Sphaerisporangium rubeum: one gene and its partner. The protein of the gene in region 1 interacts with the protein of each later gene in a pairwise test. Links are inferred from orthologs where the notes say so. Each region holds a gene or a part of one and is shown on either strand. Other genes may lie near its edges.

What was found.
Region 2: the proteins of BJ992_RS12090 (region 1) and rsfS interact in binary tests that used the Escherichia coli proteins (3 or more experiments, as listed by UniProt). The link is inferred for Sphaerisporangium rubeum from one-to-one orthologs.

The regions. Positions count from the first base shown.
Region 1 is NZ_JACHIU010000001.1:2,832,466-2,835,749, reverse strand. The notes cover bases 252-3,221. They hold BJ992_RS12090 (ATP-binding protein), read right to left. Parts: upstream 2,283-3,221; coding sequence 1,221-2,282; downstream 252-1,220. Other genes in these bases: BJ992_RS12085 (DUF5691 domain-containing protein), read right to left, coding at 2,617-3,221; BJ992_RS12095 (DUF5682 family protein), read right to left, coding at 252-955. Also shown: more of BJ992_RS12095, read right to left, coding at 1-251; more of BJ992_RS12085, read right to left, coding at 3,222-3,284.
Region 2 is NZ_JACHIU010000001.1:2,188,048-2,191,212, forward strand. The notes cover bases 266-3,116. They hold rsfS (ribosome silencing factor), read left to right. Parts: upstream 266-1,412; coding sequence 1,413-1,820; downstream 1,821-3,116. Other genes in these bases: BJ992_RS09360 (M48 family metallopeptidase), read right to left, coding at 266-636; nadD (nicotinate-nucleotide adenylyltransferase), read left to right, coding at 755-1,360; BJ992_RS09375 (histidine phosphatase family protein), read left to right, coding at 1,813-2,469; BJ992_RS09385 (CATRA conflict system CASPASE/TPR repeat-associated protein), read right to left, coding at 2,705-3,116. Also shown: more of BJ992_RS09360, read right to left, coding at 1-265; more of BJ992_RS09385, read right to left, coding at 3,117-3,165. UniProt on the Escherichia coli protein: Functions as a ribosomal silencing factor. Interacts with ribosomal protein uL14 (rplN), blocking formation of intersubunit bridge B8.

The DNA of each region.
Region 1 (3,284 bases):
AGACCGGCAGGTCCTCCTCCCTGAGCACCGCCGCGGCCCGCGCCATCCACCGCTCGATCGGCCGTTCCGGACAGGCGAACAGGTGGTCGTACCACCCCGGCGACCGGACCCCGGCCCCGTACCCGCTCCAGGACGCGAGCCGTCCGTACGTCCACGGCACCCAGGTCATCTCGACCTTGACCCTCGGCAGCCCCCGCAGCAGCCGCTCGTCCGGCGCGGCCGGCCCGATCTCCCGCAACGCCGGCACATGCCAGGCCCCGCAGACGACCGCCACCCGCCGGTACCCGTCCTTGAACGCTCCCCGGACGACCTTGCGCATGTACGCCTCACGCCGAGCCTCACGCTCGTCCGGCACGTACCCTTCCCGCACCGCCGCCATCGCCTCGGCGATCACCTCGAACGGCGCGTCCCCCCGATGCTCGACGACGTCCTCCCACCACCGCTCCGCGTCGTCATACCCGGCCGCCTCCGCCAGCCTCCCGATCGGATCCCTCCCCGCGGGCCCGAAGTCCTCGACCCCGTCCTCGGCGACCTCGTGATCGCGCGACCCCTCCGGTTCCCGAGCGGCATCCAGGTCCCGCGAGGCACTCGGCGGCTGCGCGGCGTCCGGGCCCTTCGAGGCGTCCCGTCCGGCGGCGTCGCGCGAAGAAGGTGCCAGGCTGTACGCGGCGGGGAGGTCGCAGAAGCGGACCGGGACGCCGGCCGCGAGCGCATAGCGCATGGCCTGCCATTCCGGTGAGAACGCCGCGAACGGCCAGAAACCAGCCCGCGACGGCTCGCTGGGAACGTGCGCCAGCAGTGCGACCGGCGGCTCCATGTCCGGTTCCCCGGCCAGCCCGACGAGCGCGTCCGCCTCAGGCGGCCCCTCGATGAGCACGATGTCCGGCCGGACCCGCCGCAGCTCCGCCACAAGGGCCCGCGCCGACCCCGGCCCGTGATGCCGCACCCCGAGCACCACATGGACCGCCGCGCCATCCGTCCCCTGTGCCGACCCGACGGCGGCGGAATCGGAGAGTACGCCGATCGGCCCTCCACCTGGGAGGGAGTGGGATACGCCGGCATCGGCAGAACCGGACGGTACCCCGGCCGACTCCCCACCTGCGAGAGAGGCGGACATACCGACAGCCGAAGAACCGGACGGCACCTCCACCTGCTCCCCGCCTGTCAGGGAGGAGGACATACCGGGAGACGTGCCGGCGGCAGGGGTCGTGGTGGTGGGGTCAGGCATCGCGGCAGGCCCGGTAGAAGTCGCGCCACTCCGGACGCTCGCGGACGACGGTTTCGAGGTACTCGTTCCAGATGACGCGGTCGGAGACGGGGTCCTGGATGACGGCGCCGACGATACCGGCGGCGACGTCGGCGGGACGCAGGACGCCGTCGCCGAAGTGCGCGGCCAGGGCGATGCCGCTCGTGAGGACGGAGATGGCCTCGGCGGTGCTGAGGGTGCCGCTCGGGGACTTGACGGTGGCGCGGCCGTCGGTGGTGGCGCCGGAGCGGAGCTCGCGGAAGACGGTGACGACGCGGCGGATCTCCTCCATCGCGGTGGTGGTCTCCGGCAGCTCAAGAGCGCGGCCGAGCTGGGTGACGCGGCGGGACACGATGTCGACCTCCTCGTCCTCGGTGGCGGGGACGGGAAGCACGACGGTGTTGAAGCGGCGCCGCAGCGCGCTGGACAGCTCGTTGACCCCGCGGTCGCGGTCGTTGGCGGTGGCGATCACGTTGAAGCCGCGGGTGGCCTGCACCTCCGTCGCGAGCTCCGGCACCGGCATGGTCTTCTCCGACAGGACGGTGATCAGCGCGTCCTGCACGTCGGACGGCATGCGGGTGAGCTCCTCGATCCGCGCCAGCCGGCCCTCGGCCATGGCCCGCATCACCGGGCTCGGGGTGAGCGCCTCACGGGACGGCCCCTCCGCGAGCAGCCGCGCGTAGTTCCACCCGTACCTGACCGCCTCCTCGGCCGTCCCCGCCGTCCCCTGCACCAGCAACGTCGAGTCCCCGCTGATCGCCGCCGCGAGGTGCTCCGACAGCCACGTCTTCGCCGTGCCCGGCACACCGAGCAGCAGCAGGGCCCGATCGGTGGCGAGCGTCGCGACCGCCACCTCGACGACCCGCCGCGGCCCGATGTACTTGGGGCTGATCTGATCCCCGTCCCCGAGGATGTAGGTCGTCACGGCCCACGGCGACAGCCGCCACCCCGGCGGCCGCGACCGGTCGTCGGTCTTGGCGAGAACCGCCAGCTCCTCGGCATATTGATCTTCCGCGTGCGGACGCAGGACTGTCATCGGTGTTGTCAGCTCGCTCTCACGTAGGGGTGACACGGAATGGGGAGGTTCGAGGTCGTCGCGGCGGCCGGTCTCGTCCGGCGAAAGGCCATGGTCCTCGCGGCCGGCCTTGTCCGGCGATAGGGCCGTGGTCCTCATGGCCGGCCTCGTCCGGCGAAAGGCCACGGTCCTCGCGGCCGGCCTTGTCCGGCGAAAGGGCCGTGGTGGTCGGGCCGGCCTCGTCCGGCGAAAGGGTCGCGGTCGTCGCGGCGGCCGGAGCCCGGCGGACGTGGCGCGGCAGGGACCGCGCGGTCGTGCGGCGGCCCGGAATCGGTCAGCCGGCGGTCGGCGGTCGTCACGGTGGTCCCAGCTCGGTGAGCATGGCGTGGCGGAAGCGGAGGACGTCGGCGACGTCCTGGACGGCGGGTTCGGGGGAACGGGAGGCCGCGGTCGCGTGGCCGGAGGGGTCGGCGCGCTCGCCGGCGAGGCGGGTGAGTTCGCCGAGGTTCCAGGGCTGGTGGCCGACGGTTTCGACGATCTTGTCGAGGACGGCATCGGTGAGGGCCGGGCCCCAGGGGCCGGGGATGCCGCCGAGCATCATGATCAGCTGGCCGTCCACGGGCTGGCCTCGCACCAGCTCGGCGGCCTGGCCCGCGCGCTCGGCCGGTGGCAGGACGGCGAGCAGGTCGGTGAGGGGCTCCACGGCGAACAGCGCGCGAGCCCACTCGGGGTCGTTCTGGAGCACCACGGCGCGTTCCCAGCCGAGCCTGACCTCGCGCGGCCACTCCTCGACCTTCAACCGGACGATCTGCTTCGGCGGAAGGCCGAACCGGCCGGTCCAGAAGGTGAGAGGGGTGCGTGCGACGACCTGTTGGAGCCACCAGCTTCCCTGGCCGGTGCCTGCGGGGGCTCGTGAACGGATGCCGTCGCGCTCCATGGCGGCGTCGCACTCGGCGGGAGGCTCGGCGACGAGGCGGTCGCCGGACAGCGTCAGGCACCTCTCGGCCCGCGCGGCCATACGGC
Region 2 (3,165 bases), 640 kb from region 1 along the record:
GCCGCCGGCGAGCTTCATGAGGGCACGCATGGCCGCGTCGGGGTCCTGCCCGCACAGCATGCCGCCGCGGTCGGCCGACAGCTCGGCCTTGCGGTGCCACTCCTCCAGCGCGGTCACGATGATCCGCAGGCCGATGTACCCGAGCGGGATCCACGCGACCCGGGTGGCGAGCCGCGTGAGGATCGCGAGCATCGTGCCGTACACGGCGTGTCCCGACAGGATGTGGGCCGTCTCGTGGCCGACGACGAAACGCAGCTCCTCCTCGTCCATGAGGTCGAGCAGGCCCGTGTTGACCACGATGAACGGGTCGTCGAACCCGATCGCCATGGCGTTGGGCTTCGGGTCCTGCTGGACGTAGATCTCAGGCACGCGGTGCAGGTCGAGCAGGAACGCGCTGTCGCGGCCCATGTCGTACAGGCCGCGGAACTGGGTCTCGCTCGCCCGCACCGAGGAGCCGAGGAACATCAGCCGCAGGCGGCGCTCACTGAACAGGCCGGAGGTGCGTTTGAGCACCGCGTCGAAGCCTGAGAGCGAACGCATCGCGACCAGTGCCGAGCGGTCGGCGGGGTGCTCGTAGGCCCGGGAGCTGATGCCGGGTAGCTGGACGCGGTTGCGGTCCGGGGTGGTGGTGGTCATGGTCGGCATGCTACGTCGGGCCAGATGCGTGCGCGCGGCGTTGCCTGTGCCTGTGGATTTCTCCGGCCACGGGGGGCGATCGCCGGTCGCCGGAGCGCGGCAGGCTAGGGTCCCTCGCATGAGGAATGGGGCCCGGACCAGGAAGCTCGGTGTCATGGGCGGAACCTTCGACCCGATACACCACGGTCACCTGGTGGCGGCGAGCGAGGTGGCGCACCACTTCGGGCTCGACGAGGTGGTGTTCGTGCCGACGGGACGTCCCTGGCAGAAGGCCGACCAGATCGTGTCGGCGGCCGAGGACCGTTACCTGATGACGGTGATCGCCACCGCGTCCAACCCGAGGTTCTCCGTCAACAGGATCGACATCGACCGGCCGGGCCCCACCTACACCATCGACACTCTGCGCGACATCGCCGCACTGTACGAGCCGGACGTGGAGCTGTTCTTCATCACCGGCGCCGACGCGCTGGCGCAGATTCTGAGCTGGCGGGACGTCGACGAGCTTTTCACCATGGCGCATTTCGTAGGCTGTACCAGGCCCGGTCATGTGCTGCAGGATCCGGGACTCCCGGAGGGGAAGGTCAGCCTGGTCGAGATCCCGGCGCTCGCGATCTCGTCCTCGGAGTGCCGGCAGCGGGTGGCCGCGGGGGAACCCATCTGGTATCTCGTTCCTGACGGGATCGTGCAGTACATCAACAAGCGAGGTCTTTACCGGGCATCCTGATAATGGGAAGTGCTGGACCTCGTATCCCTCACCGGAGGAACGACCCTTATCTATGACAGCATCGGACAAATCCCTCCAGCTCGTGAGAGTCGCCGCCGAGGCCGCGGCCGACAAGCTGGCGGACGACATCATCGCCTACGACGTCAGCGACCAGCTCGTGATCACCGACGCCTTCCTGCTGTGCTCCGCCTCCAACGACCGCCAGGTGCGTGCGATCGTGGACGAGATCGAGGAGCGCCTGCGCATCGAGGCGCACGCCAAACCCGTGCGCCGCGAGGGAGAGCGTGAGGGCCGCTGGGTGCTCCTCGACTACCTGGACATCGTGGTCCACGTGCAGCACGAGGAGGACCGCACCTTCTACGCGCTGGAGCGCCTCTGGAAGGACTGCCCGGCCATCCCGCTGCCTGAGAGCGTCCTGCGCGTGCAGGAGCAGCGGAGCCGCGGGACCACGGGTGAGTGAGGCGGCGCGCGGCGACCGCCGCATCGTCTTCTGGCGCCACGGCCAGACCCAGTGGAACGTCGAGCAACGCTTCCAGGGTCACACCGACATCCCGCTCGACGAGACCGGCGTCGCGCAGGCGGCCCGCGCGGCGGCACTGCTCGCGGCGCTGCGGCCCTCGATGATCGTGTCGTCCCACCTGCGCAGGGCCCACGACACGGCGGCCAAGCTCGCCGCGCTCACCGGCCTTGAGATCATGGTCGACAAGGATCTGCGCGAGCGCGGCGGCGGCGAGTGGGAGGGCCTGACCCGGTCGGAGATCCGCGCGAGCTGGCCCGTGGAGTACGCCGCGTGGGAGGCCCCCGGAGGTGAGGTGGTCACCGGGGTCGCCGACCGCGTGGCCGCCGCGACCCTGCGCTGGGCCGACCGCCTCACCGGCGACGGCCCCCTGGTCGTCGCCTCACACGGCGCCGCCATCCGCCTCGGCGTGGCCCGCCTCCTCGGCCTCCCCGAGGCCCTGTGGCCGGCCCTCGGCGGCGTCGGCAACTGCTGCTGGTCGGTGCTCGCGGAAGGCCGCAAGGGCTGGCGCCTCGTCGAGCACAACGCCGGCACGCTCCCCACCCCCGTCAACAGCGACGACCGGCCGGAGTCGGCCACCGCCGCCACCTGACACGTCCCGGACACGGCCACCACCTGACCCGAAAGGCCGGGAGGTGGCCGATTAGGTGAACGACGGGTGATGGCTATATGCTCGGCGAGCGCCGCGTGGGGGTGTCCCTGAGCGGTGGCGCGGGGCTATAGCGCAGTTGGTAGCGCGCCTCCATGGCATGGAGGAGGTCTGGGGTTCGAATCCCCATAGCTCCACCCGATCAAAGAGCGTCCATGTGAGGCACATGGACGCTCTTTCATGTCACCGGCGGCTCCCGGCGATACGAGGCCAGCGCCTGGAATCTCGGACGTAGCCAGTCGTGGCCATTGTTCTTGATCTGGCAGCCGGCGATCTGGAGTCTCGTCGCGATCTTGTTGTGGCATTGCGCCGAATCGGTGAGCCGGATGTAGTTCATACCGCCGAGATCGGTGATCGGACGATGATCACCGGCCGTGACGATGATCGTGCGGTCGCGGTATATGGCCAGGGCCATTCCGAGTTCCAGCAGGACGTTGGGCCGGGCCTGCATGCTCGGACCGATTTCTTTGCTGTCCTCGTGCGTCCCGTGCAGGCTCGGATGCAGCGAGACGACGTCGTCGGGGGTCATCAGGACCACGGTGGCCTGCGCACGGGAGACCGCCTGTGAGACGACGTCTCCGAGGTAGGGCAGGGTGCTGCCGGTGAGGGACACCAGGGGCTCCCATTCCAGAGGCTCCA